4 regions of the Klebsiella terrigena genome follow, and region 2 is predicted to be linked to each of the others. Evidence: predicted binding sites of a transcription regulator. Region 2 holds the regulator's gene; each other region holds the start of a gene.
What was found. Region 2 encodes sigma-54, which starts transcription at its own class of promoters, with help from an activator protein. Its sites were predicted from a motif close to GTTGGCACANNTTTCGCTNT; they were not measured.

Region 1 (3,445 bases), 590 kb from region 2:
GGTCCTGCAGGCTGAACAGTGCGAACGCAACTGCTTTACCCTGACCGTTGGAGATCAGTACGCCGTTCTGACGCTGGCCAACATCGCCCGCACGAATATCATCGTAGTGGCTGAAGGTGGAGTACAGCAGACCGGTACCGGAGGTCATGGTCATGAACTCAGAACGGAAGCCAATCAGGCCACGGCTTGGGATCACGTAGTCGAGACGTACGCGGCCCTTGCCATCTGGATTCATGTTTTTCAGGTCGCCTTTACGCTCACCCAGAGCCTGCATCACGGAACCCTGATGCTGCTCTTCAACGTCCAGCGTAACGTTTTCAAACGGCTCTTGTTTGCGGCCGTCGATTTCGCGGAAGATAACTTTCGGACGGGAAACCGCCATTTCGAAACCTTCACGACGCATGTTCTCGATAAGAACGGACAGGTGCAGTTCGCCACGGCCAGAAACGCGGAATGCGTCCGCATCCGGAGTCTCTTCAACGCGCAGCGCTACGTTGTGTACCAGCTCTTTGTTCAGGCGATCGAGGATCTGGCGAGAAGTAACGTACTTACCTTCTTTACCACAGAACGGAGAGGTGTTAACGCAGAAGAACATAGAAACGGTCGGTTCATCAACGGACAGCGGCGGCAGCGCTTCGACGTTCTGCGGATCGCAGATGGTGTCGGAGATGTTCAGCTCGCCCAGACCGGTGATTGCGATGATATCGCCAGCTTCCGCGACGTCAGTCTCGATACGTTCCAGACCGAGGTGGCCCAGGACTTTACCGACTTTACCGTTACGGGTTTTGCCTTCGCTATCAATCAGAGTGACCTGCTGGTTCGGCTTCACTTTACCGCGCTTGATGCGACCGATGCCGATTACGCCAACGTAGTTGTTGTAATCAAGCTGGGAGATCTGCATCTGCAGCGGGCCATCACTATCAACGTCCGGAGCCGGTACGCGATCGATGATGGTCTGATACAGCGGAGTCATGTCTTCAGCCATATCTTCGTGGTCCAGACCCGCGATACCGTTCAGCGCAGATGCGTAAACGATAGGGAAGTCCAGCTGCTCATCAGTTGCGTCGAGGTTAACGAACAGATCGAAGACCTGATCGACAACCCAGTCAGGGCGTGCGCCCGGACGGTCAACTTTGTTGATGACCACGATCGGCTTCAGGCCGTGGGCAAAGGCTTTCTTGGTGACGAAGCGCGTTTGCGGCATCGGACCGTCAAAGGCATCAACCACCAGCAGCACAGAATCAACCATGGACATAACACGCTCAACTTCACCTCCGAAGTCGGCGTGCCCAGGGGTATCAACGATGTTGATACGGTAATCATTCCATTTGATTGCGGTGTTTTTCGCGAGGATGGTAATCCCACGCTCTTTCTCCAAATCGTTGGAGTCCATCACACGCTCTTGTGTTTCGGCACGTGCATCGAACGTACCGGATTGCTGGAGCAGCTTGTCAACCAGGGTAGTTTTACCATGGTCAACGTGCGCGATGATGGCGATGTTACGCAGATTTTCGATCACAAACTTTGCCTCAGGCATTAGAAATAGCGCGTTATTGTACACGTAATAAGCGAAGGACTGAACAGGATCACAAACATCCTCCGCAAACAAGTATTGCAGAGTTTCTTTGTGATCGCTTTCACGGAGCGATAAAAGGGCACCGTAACAAAAACTGCACCAAAATGGTGCTCAATGTTCACACTGAAGCACTACTTTGGTGCATTATTCCTATCATGGTGCAGTTCTTTTGCACTATGGTGCGCATGATACAGCGTTTTGCATAGCATTTAAAAGTTGGCACAGATTTCGCTTTATCTATTTTAAGGCAACAACGCCACTTTAAGTAGTAAAAAAGTTTTCGTTACCACGACGACAATGACCAATCCGGGAGAGTTTAAGTATGTCCGCTGAACACGTTTTGACGATGCTGAACGAGCACGAAGTGAAGTTTGTCGATTTGCGCTTCACCGATACCAAAGGTAAAGAACAGCACGTCACAATTCCTTCTCATCAGGTTAATGCCGAATTCTTCGAAGAAGGCAAAATGTTTGATGGCTCCTCGATTGGTGGCTGGAAAGGTATTAACGAATCTGACATGGTTCTGATGCCGGATGCGACCACCGCGCTGATCGACCCGTTCTTCGAAGAACCGACGCTGATCATTCGCTGCGATATCCTGGAACCAGGCACCCTGCAGGGCTACGACCGTGACCCGCGCTCCATCGCTAAACGCGCTGAAGAGTACCTGCGTTCTACCGGCCTGGCAGATACCGTACTCTTCGGGCCAGAGCCAGAGTTCTTCCTGTTTGACGACATCCGCTTTGGTGCTTCTATCTCCGGTTCCCACGTGGCTATCGACGATATCGAAGGCGCATGGAACTCCTCCACCAAATACGAAGGTGGCAACAAAGGTCACCGTCCTGGCGTGAAAGGCGGTTACTTCCCGGTTCCACCGGTTGACTCCTCTCAGGACATCCGCTCTACCATGTGTATGATCATGGAAGAGATGGGCCTGGTTGTTGAAGCTCACCACCACGAAGTCGCCACTGCTGGTCAGAACGAAATCGCTACCCGCTTCAACACCATGACCAAAAAAGCGGACGAAATTCAGATCTACAAATACGTTGTGCACAACGTTGCTCACCGCTTTGGTAAAACTGCGACCTTTATGCCAAAACCAATGTTTGGCGATAACGGTTCCGGCATGCACTGCCACATGTCCCTGTCCAAGAACGGCGTAAACCTGTTCTCTGGTGACAAATATGCTGGCCTGTCAGAGCAAGCGCTGTTCTACATCGGCGGCGTAATCAAACACGCTAAAGCGATTAACGCCCTGGCTAACCCGACCACCAACTCCTACAAGCGTCTGGTCCCGGGTTACGAAGCACCGGTTATGCTGGCTTACTCTGCCCGTAACCGTTCTGCCTCTATCCGTATTCCGGTGGTCACCTCTCCGAAAGCGCGTCGTATCGAAGTGCGCTTCCCGGACCCGGCTGCCAACCCGTACCTGTGCTTCGCTGCGCTGCTGATGGCTGGTCTTGACGGTATCAAGAACAAAATCCATCCGGGCGAAGCCATGGACAAAAACCTGTATGACCTGCCGCCGGAAGAAGCGAAAGAGATCCCACAGGTTGCTGGCTCTCTGGAAGAAGCACTGAACGCGCTGGACGCTGACCGTGAGTTCCTGACCGCGGGTGGCGTATTCACCAACGACGCTATCGATGCCTACATCGCCCTGCGTATTGAAGAAAACGACCGCGTACGCATGACTCCGCACCCGGTTGAGTTCGAGCTGTACTACAGCGTCTAATTTTGCTGTAAATCCTCGGTATTCCGTGTTGTGGCGTGGGATACCAGGGATATTTTGTTGCCGTGGAAACTTTCAGCCCATCTCAGGATGGGCTTTTTTCTCCACCAACATGCTGATCTTATGCGCTTTTTACTTAT
Region 2 (3,445 bases):
CTGCGCAAAATTACGACGGATAACGCCCGGATAAATCTGGTGACGCAGGATGTTACCTCCGATGACATGGTGACGTTGTACGGGACAACATTTACTTCCAGTGGCCTAAGAATGCGCGGTAACCTGCGCAGCAAAAATGCCGAGCTGATTGAAAAGGTTAGAACCTCTTATGAAATTCAGAACAAACAAACTCAGCCTTAAGATTGCGCTCGCCAGCGCCATACTGGCCGTCAGCCTGCCGGCACTGGCAAAGACTGGCGACACCGATCAGCCGATTCATATCGAATCCGATCAGCAGTCGCTGGATATGCAGGGCAATGTTGTCACCTTTACCGGTAATGTCGTCGTGACCCAGGGCACCATCAAGATCAATGCCGATAAGGTCGTGGTCACTCGTCCAGGCGGCGAGAGGGGCAAAGAGGTGATCGACGGATACGGCAATCCGGCAACCTTCTTCCAGATGCAGGATAACGGCAAGCCGGTGAAAGGCCGCGCGTCGAAAATGCGCTATGAGCTGCAAAATGATTTCGTCGTACTGACCGGTAATGCGCATCTGGAACAGATCGATAGCAATATCCAGGGTGACAAGATCACCTATCTGGTGAAAGAGCAGAAAATGCAGGCGTTCAGCAACAAAGGCGGGCGCGTGACTACGGTTCTGGTTCCTTCGCAGCTGCAGGACAAAGGCACCGATCAGCCAAAGAAAGGTAAGTAATTCGTTATGGCAACATTAACTGCAAAGAATCTCGCCAAAGCTTATAAAGGCCGCCGCGTGGTGGAAGATGTCAGTCTGACCGTCAACTCCGGTGAGATTGTCGGCCTGCTCGGCCCGAACGGCGCCGGCAAAACCACCACCTTCTACATGGTGGTCGGGATCGTGCCGCGCGACGCCGGCAATATTATCATCGACGATGAAGATATCAGCCTGCTGCCGCTTCACGCGCGCGCGCGCCGTGGCATTGGCTATCTGCCGCAGGAGGCCTCGATTTTCCGTCGCCTGAGCGTCTACGATAACCTGATGGCGGTACTGCAGATTCGTGACGATCTGAGCAGCGAACAGCGTGAAGATCGCGCGAAAGAGCTGATGGAAGAGTTTCATATCGAGCATCTGCGCGATAGCCTCGGTCAGGCGCTTTCCGGCGGCGAACGTCGCCGCGTTGAAATTGCCCGCGCGCTGGCCGCCAACCCTAAATTTATCCTTCTGGATGAACCGTTTGCTGGCGTTGACCCCATCTCCGTTATCGATATCAAACGCATCATCGAGCACCTGCGCGACAGCGGCCTTGGCGTCCTAATCACCGACCATAACGTCAGGGAAACTCTGGCGGTCTGCGAACGTGCTTATATCGTCAGCCAGGGGCATCTGATTGCTCACGGCACCCCACAGCAAATCCTGGAAGACGAGCAGGTTAAGCGCGTGTATCTTGGGGAAGACTTCAGACTCTGATAGGGTAGAGGTTACAGACGTTTTAGCCGGAGATATTAGCCCTGAATATGAAGCAAGGTTTGCAATTAAGGCTAAGCCAACAGCTTGCCATGACGCCACAACTGCAGCAGGCCATTCGTTTGCTGCAGCTGTCCACGTTAGAACTCCAGCAGGAACTCCAGCAGGCGCTGGAGAGTAATCCGTTGCTTGAGCAAACCGATCTTCATGAAGAGGTAGAAACGAAAGAAGTTGAGGACCGCGAGTCTCTGGATACCGTGGACGCCCTTGAGCAAAAAGATATGCCCGAGGAGCTGCCGCTCGACGCCAGCTGGGATGAGATCTACACCGCCGGCACGCCTTCTGGCAACGGCGTCGATTACCAGGATGACGAGCTGCCTATCTATCAAGGTGAAACGACTCAGAGCCTGCAGGATTACCTGATGTGGCAGGTCCAGCTGACGCCGTTCACCGATACCGACCGCGCTATCGCCACCTCTATCGTCGATGCCGTTGATGATACCGGCTACCTCACCCTGCGGGTGGAGGATATCGTTGAGAGCATTGACGATGACGAAATCGGCCTCGAAGAAGTTGAAGCGGTACTGAAGCGCATCCAGCGTTTTGACCCGGTTGGCGTCGCGGCAAAAGATCTGCGCGACTGCCTGCTGGTTCAGCTCTCGCAGTTTGCCAAAGAGACGCCGTGGCTGGAAGAGGCCCGGCTTATCATCAGCGATCATCTCGATCTGCTCGCCAACCACGACTTTCGCTCCCTGATGCGCGTTACGCGGCTGAAAGAGGACGTTCTGAAAGAAGCGGTTAATCTGATCCAGTCGTTAGATCCGCGCCCGGGCCAGTCGATCCAAACCAGCGAACCGGAATACGTGATCCCGGATGTGCTGGTGCGTAAGGTGAGCGAACGCTGGGTCGTAGAGCTGAATTCCGACAGCATCCCGCGCCTGAAGATCAACCAGCACTACGCCGCAATGGGCAACAGCACGCGTAACGACGCCGATAGCCAGTTTATCCGCAGCAACCTGCAGGAAGCCCGCTGGCTGATCAAAAGCCTGGAAAGCCGCAACGATACGCTGCTGCGCGTCAGCCGCTGCATCGTCGAACAGCAGCAGGCCTTCTTTGAACAGGGCGAAGAGTTTATGAAACCGATGGTGCTGGCGGATATCGCTCAGGCCGTCGAAATGCATGAATCGACGATTTCACGCGTGACCACGCAAAAGTACCTGCACAGCCCGCGCGGTATTTTTGAACTGAAGTATTTCTTCTCCAGCCACGTGAATACCGAAGGCGGAGGCGAGGCATCGTCGACCGCCATTCGCGCGCTGGTGAAGAAGTTAATCGCCGCGGAGAACCCCGCGAAGCCGTTGAGTGACAGTAAGCTCACCACCATCCTGTCTGAACAGGGTATCATGGTGGCGCGCCGCACCGTCGCTAAGTACCGAGAGTCTTTATCCATTCCGCCGTCTAACCAGCGTAAACAGCTGGTGTGACCCAACCGATAAGGAAGACACTATGCAGCTCAACATTACAGGACACAACGTCGAAATCACCCCGGCCCTGCGCGAGTTCGTCAACGCGAAGTTCAGCAAACTGGAGCAGTTTTTCGACAGGATCAATCAGGTCTACATTGTGTTAAAAGTAGAGAAGGTGACGCAAATTGCGGACGCCAATCTGCATGTCAACGGTGGCGAAATCCATGCCAGTGCGGAAGGGCAGGATATGTATGCTGCTATCGATGGTCTCATCGATAAGCTGGCACGACAGTTAACAAAACATAAAGATAAACTAAAACAACACTAATTGTCCGGGCGATCGTCCCTGCCAGCCGTCGGCTATTGTCGGCAGCTGGCAGAGAGCGAGCTCAGGTGAAATTATGATGAACAACGATTCAGCTCTACAACTGAGCAATGTCCTTAATCAGGAATGTACCCGTAGCCAGGTTCACTGCCAGAGCAAAAAGCGCGCGCTGGAGATCATCAGCGAGCTGGCAGCAAAGCAGCTAGGTCT
Region 3 (3,445 bases), 1.7 Mb from region 2:
GTCACCCATTCGCCGAAGGTCCAGGCCAGAATCGCAGCGGCGGTTGCCACGACGGTGTTCACAAATGCCAGGGCCGCAATTTCGTTCGCCGCGCTCGCAGAACCGGCGTTGAAGCCAAACCAGCCAACGTACAGGATCGCGGTGCCGGTGAAGACCATCGGCAGGTTATGCGGTTTGAACGCCTCTTTGCCAAAGCCCACGCGTTTGCCCATCATGTAGGCACCCACCAGCCCGGCAACCGCGGCGTTGATATGTACGACGGTACCGCCGGCAAAATCCAGCGCGCCGTGCGTCGCCAGCAGACCGCCACCCCATACCATATGGGCAATCGGGACATAAGAGAGCGTCATCCACACCACCACGAAAATCAGCACCGCAGAGAAGCGAATACGCTCCGCCAGCGCGCCGACGATGAGGCCGACGGTAATACAGGCGAAGGAGCCCTGGAAAGCGACGTGAATGTACTGATAGAAGGAGCCCATCAGCGCTTTCAGCTCAATATTCTTCAATAATACCCAGTCAAAGTTGCCGAAGAAGCTGCCGCCGGTACCGAACGCCAGCGTGTAGCCGTAGACCACCCACAGAACGCACACCAGAGCAAAGGTGACAATCACCTGAGTCAGCATCGAAAGCACGTTTTTGCCGCGAATCAGGCCGCCGTAGAACAGCGCGATGCCCGGAATCGTCATAAACAGCACCAGCGCGGTGCAGATCATCATAAAGGCGTTGTCGGCTTTATCCGCCACCGCCGGTGCGGCCATGGCCAATCCTGGAAGAAGCGCCAGTGCACCCAGACCTGTTTTCATTGTTGTTGCTATTTTCATCTTCTCAATCCCCATCACTGTGTGGTCTGGACGTTACAGTGCCGCTTCGTCGGCTTCGCCGGTGCGGATGCGAATAACGCGCTGCAGCTCGGCGACAAAAATTTTGCCATCGCCAATTTTCCCGGTGTATGCCGCTTTACTGATGACGTCAACGACCTCATCCAGCTGATCGTCGGCGATCGCCACGTCAATTTTTACCTTCGGCAAAAAGTTAACGCTATATTCGGCGCCACGGTACAGCTCAGCATGGCCTTTCTGGCGGCCAAACCCTTTCACTTCAGTGACCGTCAGGCCCTGAATGCCGATGGAAGATAACGCTTCGCGAACGTCTTCCAGTTTAAACGGTTTGATTACCACGGTAACCAGCTTCATAAGTCCCCTCCGATCAGAATTCGTAATGGCAGCAGCTAACACACAGGGAATAAAGCAAAGGCTATGCCAGAAATGAAAAAGGACCGCTAAGCGGCCCTTTTGATGGAGAAAAGCGAGAAACGACCCGGGAACGCGGGGGAAAGCGCCCGGGAGCGGCTAAAAATGCACCATTTTAGTGCGTAAGAGGTTGCATTTTTGCACCACGCTATATCGCCGCAGAATCACTGCCTGCTTATAGTGCATCAGGCAATCAGGGACTCTTCCTGCGAGCTGGCCGCCAGCTCCTCGCCGGCCAGCTGCAGCTGGTACATCTGCCAGTAGCGCCCTTTTTCCGCCAGCAGCTGCTGATGGTTTCCGCGCTCAACCGCCTGGCCGCGATGGAGCACCAGGATCGTATCCGCTTCGACTATCGTCGACAGGCGGTGGGCAATCACAATCAGCGTCGTGTTCTGACGAACCTTTGCCAGCGCCTGCTGGATCGCCTGCTCGGTGCCGGAATCGATATTGGCCGTCGCCTCGTCGAGGATCAGTATCTGCGGCGTATCGACCAGCACCCTGGCCAGCGCCAGCAGCTGCTTCTGGCCCACCGAGAGATTGTTGCCCTGCTCGCCCAGCTGGGTATAAAGCCCGCCCTCCAGGCCGCGCGCCAGCTCGGCCAACTGCACGGCTTCCAGCGCGTCCCAGACCTGCGCCTCGCTGATATCGCGGCCGAGAGTGACGTTGGCGTAGAAGGTATCGGCCAGCACGACCGGATCCTGCTGCACCATGGCGACGCCCTGGCGTAATGCGCTGTGGCTTAAAGAAGAGAGCGGACGGCCGTCAATACGGATCTCGCCTTTGCTCAGCGGGTAGTAGCCCATCATCAGGCTGGCAAGCGTACTTTTGCCGCTGCCGGTGTGGCCCACCAGCGCCACAAAGCTGCGGGACGGAATCTCCAGATTGATATCCTGCAGCACCAGCCGATCGCCGCGGTAGGCAAACGAGAGATCCTCGATCGATACCGCCCCGCTGCGCAGCGGGGCATCGTCCTGACCCCACGCCTGACGCGGTCGATCCATCAGCTCGAAGACCCGCTCGCCGGCCACCACCGCCTGCTGCAGCATCGACTGCTGCGTAGTCAGCTCAATCAGCGGCTCGTTCAGCCGGCCGAGATAGCTGATAAAGGCGTACAGCACCCCGACCTCAATGGTTCCCGAGGCGCTGAAGCCAAAGAGCATCAGCAGCCCGCACAGCACCAGCGTCGAGAAGAGGCTGAGCAGCGGACGCAGCAGGAAGCCGTCGAGACGCAGCGTTTGCATGCGCGCCAGATAGTGGGCATAGCTGGCCTCGCGCATCCGCTCGCCGAACCGCGCCTGCTGGCGGAACTGCTGGATAACGCCCATGCCGTTAATCACTTCATTAAAGCCGTCGTTGATATCCGCCAGCCAGGCGCGCACCCGCCGGACAATAGGCGTGCTGTAGCGCTGATAGATCATCATGACGATCAGCACCGCCGGGAAAATCGCCAGCGCCACCAGCGCCATGCGCCAGTCGAGGCTGAACATCGCCACCAGCATGGCGCCAATCAGCGCCGCGCTGCGCAGCACCGTCGCTACCACGGTGACGTAAAGATCGCGGATCACCTCGGTGTCGTTAGTGACGCGGGAGATAAGCTGCCCGACCGGCTGCGTATCGAATTCGCTCAGCGGCTGGCGCAGCGCGGCATCCATCACGTCGCTACGCAGCTGCTGAACGACGCCGACGGCGGCGCGGTTAAACAGCAGCGACTGGTTGTAGTGCAGCGTCGCCGCGAGGATCTGCAGGCCAAGATAGGCCACCGCGAGCCCGCTAACCAGCTTCAGCGGCAGCGAATTCTTCGCCACCATATTGTCGATGAAGTAGCTGATCAGCAGCGGGCCGCTGACTTCGGCGGCGGCTGCAATCCACATCATTCCGACCGCAATCAGCAGCGGCCTGCGCCACGGCGAGCCGTAGGCCAGCAGGCGTTTTAAGGTCGGCCAGAGTTCGGTAAAACTACGCATCGGCAGCCTCCTCAAGGTCATGAGGGGCATCATCCAGCGCCGCCTCCAGCTGCTGATAGCGGTACATATCGCGATACCAGCCCGGCTGCGCTGCCAGCACGTCATGGCGGCCGCGCTGGGCAATATGGCCATGCTGCATCACCAGGATTTCGCTGGCTTCCGTCAACGCCGATAGCCGATGGGCGCTGATGATCACCGTCCGCCCTTCTCCCCACTGCCGCAGGTTAT
Region 4 (3,445 bases), 640 kb from region 2:
CGACGTCCAGCGCCAGCGCCCGGGCAGCCGCCGCCCAGCTGCGGTTATTCTCCGCCAGCGCCCGGGCAATCGCCTCGCGCTGGAAGGCCTCCGTCGCCTCGCGCAGGTTTATCGCCTGCGTCGGCGCCAGCGGCGCGGCGCTCGGCAGGTTTGGCGCTTCGCCGGCAAACTGAAAGTGCTGCGGCTCCAGCACAATGTCATCATCCGCCTGGGTCGCCCGCGCCAGCACCACCGCGCGATGAATCGCATGCTCCAGCTCGCGGACGTTGCCCGGCCACGGCCAGGCGCCCAGCCTTGCCCGCGCGGCGCTGCTTAACACCACCTGCCCCAGCCCCATCCGCAGGCGGCACTGCTCGCAGAAATAGCCCGCCAGCAGCACCACGTCCTGGTCCCGCTCGCGCAGCGCCGGCACCGACAGCGGAAAGACGCTCAGCCGGTGATAGAGATCGGCGCGAAAGCGCCCTTCTACTACCTCCTGGCGCAGGTCGCGGTTGGTGGCCGCCAGCACCCGCACGTCCACCCGCAGGCTGCGATCGTCCCCGACGCGCTGAATGTCGCCGTACTGCAGCACGCGCAGCAGCTTCGCCTGCAGCGCCAGCGACAGCTCGCCAATTTCATCGAGGAACAGCGTGCCGTTATCGGCCATTTCAAACTTGCCGCTGCGGTTGCTGATAGCCCCGGTAAACGCCCCTTTGACGTGGCCGAACAGCTCGCTCTCGGCCACGCTTTCCGGCAGCGCCGCGCAGTTGAGGTAGACCAGCGGATTGGCAGCGCGCGGCGAGCCCTGATGCACGGCTTTCGCCACCAGCTCCTTGCCGGTGCCGGTTTCACCGTCAATCAGCACGTTGAGATCCGATGCCGCGACGATATCAATCTCCTTTTTCAGCTGCAGCATCGGCGCCGAAAGGCCAATAATCTCCTGACGATCGGCGGCCGGGTAGCTCGCGCTCGGCTCCGGCAGCACGTTCTGATTCTCCAGGCGGGCGATCAGCAGCGCATTGTTGAGCGCCCCCGCCACCAGCGCGGCAATCAGCCGCAGCTCCTCATCGCTGAAGCTGTCAAAGCGGTCGGCGTCCATGCCGTCGAGGGTCAGCGCGCCGATCAGCGTCTGTCCGGCAAACAGCGGCAGCCCAACGCAGGCGTGAACCTTGAGGCTTTCCTGGCCGGGGATCAGCCCGTCATACGGGTCCGGCAGGTCGCTATCCGCCGGGAAGCGCACCACGTCGCCGGCACGGGCGATAGCCTCTAAACGCGGATGCCCCTCGAGGGAAAAGCGCCGCCCGAGCACGTCCTGGGCGAGGCCATCGATCGCCAGCGGCACAAACTGGTGCGCCTCATAGCGCAGCAGCGCCGAGGCATCGCAGCCGAGGATCTGCCGCAGGGTGGCAATCAGGCGCGGGAAGCGGTCGGCGTGGCCGATATCGCTTTGCAAATCAATGGCGATTTTCGCCAGCGCCTCTACGGAAAAGCTCATCGCTGCCTCACTGTCATTTTGACAATCACAATAGTCATAACGACTATTTTAACCATTGTCATTTTGACATCAATGTTTTTAACGAAAAATAATAAACAGAACAAAATCAAACAATTAAAAAGTTGGCACGCAACTTGATATAAGCAAAACATCTATTTTGAAAACGCTGAATTAATTGAGGTTGCTATGTCTATTCTGGTTAAAAATAACATTCATTGGGTTGGCCAACGCGACTGGGAAGTGCGCGATTTCCACGGAACCGAATATAAAACGCTGCGCGGCAGCAGCTACAACAGCTATCTCATCCGCGAAGAAAAGAACGTCCTGATCGATACCGTGGATCACAAATTCAGCCGCGAGTTCGTGCAGAACCTGCGCAGCGAAATCGACCTCGCCGATATCGACTACATCGTGATTAACCATGCGGAAGAGGACCACGCCGGGGCGCTGACCGAGCTGATGAACTGCATCCCGGACACCCCGATTTACTGCACCGCCAACGCCATCGACTCCATTACCGGCCACCACCATCACCCTGAGTGGAACTTTAAGGTGGTGAAAACCGGCGACAGCCTCGACCTCGGCAACGGTAAGCAGCTGATCTTCGTTGAAACCCCGATGCTGCACTGGCCGGACAGCATGATGACCTATATGACCGGCGACGCGGTGCTGTTCAGCAACGACGCCTTCGGCCAGCACTACTGCGACGAGCACCTGTTCAACGACGAAGTGGATCAGACCGAACTGTTCGAGCAGTGCCAGCGCTACTACGCCAACATCCTGACGCCGTTCAGCCGCCTGGTGACGCCGAAAATTACCGAAATCCTCGGATTCAACCTGCCAGTGGATATGATCGCCACCTCCCACGGCGTGGTATGGCGCGATAACCCAACGCAAATCGTCGAAATGTATCTGAAATGGGCGGCGGATTATCAGGAAGACCGCATCACCATTTTCTACGACACCATGTCCAACAACACCCGCATGATGGCCGACGCGATCGCCCAGGGCATCACCGACATCGACCCGCGCGTGGCGGTGAAAATCTTTAACGTCGCCCGCAGCGACAAAAACGAAATACTGACCAACGTCTTCCGCTCAAAAGGCGTGCTGGTGGGCACCTCGACCATGAACAACGTCATGATGCCGAAAATCGCCGGCCTGGTGGAGGAGATGACCGGCCTGCGTTTTCGCAACAAGCGCGCCAGCGCCTTTGGCTCCCACGGCTGGAGCGGCGGCGCGGTTGACCGCCTCTCTACCCGCCTGCAGGATGCCGGCTTTGAAATGTCCCTGAGCCTGAAGGCGAAGTGGCGCCCGGACCTGGATGCGCTGGAAATTTGCCGCGAGCACGGCCGCGAAATCGCCCGCCAGTGGGCCCTCTCCCCGCTGCCGGCCAGCGCTGATAAAAAAGCGTCGGCTGAACAGAGCGACTGCGCCGCGGCAGCGGCGGCCGACCTCGGCCCGTCAATGCAGTGCAGCGTGTGCCAGTGGATCTACGATCCGGCGAAAGGCGAACCGAACCAGGACGTCCAGCCCGGCACCCCGTGGAGCGACGTGCCGGATAACTTCCTGTGCCCTGAGTGCTCTCTCGGCAAAGATGTCTTTGACGTTCTGGCAACGGAGGCAAAATGAGTGATGGCATCGTCATCATCGGCTCGGGCTTCGCGGCCCGCCAGCTGGTAAAAAATATTCGTAAGCAGGACCCGCAGATCCCGCTGACGCTGATCGCCGCCGACAGCATGGATGAGTACAACAAACCGGATCTCAGCCACGTCATCAGCCGCGGTCAGAGCGCCGACGATCTGACCCTGCAAACCGCCGGGGAGTTTGCCGAACAGTATAATCTGCGCCTGTTCCCGCATACCTGGGTGAGCGATATCGACGCCGAGGGCAAAGTGGTCAAAAGCCAGGATCGCGAGTGGCGCTACGACAAGCTGGTGCTGGCCACCGGCGCCGCGCCCTTTATTCCGC

Region 1: a site for sigma-54 is predicted at 1,792-1,811, ahead of glnA (glutamate--ammonia ligase). Genes of this name have one in related genera too.
Region 3: a site for sigma-54 is predicted at 1,248-1,267, ahead of glnK (P-II family nitrogen regulator). Genes of this name have one in related genera too.
Region 4: a site for sigma-54 is predicted at 1,596-1,615, ahead of norV (anaerobic nitric oxide reductase flavorubredoxin). Genes of this name have one in related genera too.

What each region holds. Positions count from the first base shown of each region.
Region 1 covers NZ_CP050508.1:5,524,759-5,528,203, forward strand. The annotation lists gene typA (ribosome-dependent GTPase TypA) at 1-1,519, opposite strand, end outside; gene glnA (glutamate--ammonia ligase) at 1,899-3,308, shown strand.
Region 2 covers NZ_CP050508.1:520,875-524,319, reverse strand. The annotation lists gene lptC (LPS export ABC transporter periplasmic protein LptC) at 1-201, shown strand, start outside; gene lptA (lipopolysaccharide ABC transporter substrate-binding protein LptA) at 170-715, shown strand; gene lptB (LPS export ABC transporter ATP-binding protein) at 722-1,447, shown strand; gene rpoN (RNA polymerase factor sigma-54) at 1,495-2,928, shown strand; gene hpf (ribosome hibernation promoting factor) at 2,951-3,238, shown strand; gene ptsN (PTS IIA-like nitrogen regulatory protein PtsN) at 3,312-3,445, shown strand, end outside.
Region 3 covers NZ_CP050508.1:4,386,844-4,390,288, forward strand. The annotation lists gene amtB (ammonium transporter AmtB) at 1-824, opposite strand, end outside; gene glnK (P-II family nitrogen regulator) at 858-1,196, opposite strand; gene HCK03_RS20600 (SmdB family multidrug efflux ABC transporter permease/ATP-binding protein) at 1,439-3,217, opposite strand; gene HCK03_RS20605 (SmdA family multidrug ABC transporter permease/ATP-binding protein) at 3,210-3,445, opposite strand, start outside.
Region 4 covers NZ_CP050508.1:1,162,470-1,165,914, reverse strand. The annotation lists gene norR (nitric oxide reductase transcriptional regulator NorR) at 1-1,474, opposite strand, end outside; gene norV (anaerobic nitric oxide reductase flavorubredoxin) at 1,661-3,106, shown strand; gene norW (NADH:flavorubredoxin reductase NorW) at 3,103-3,445, shown strand, end outside.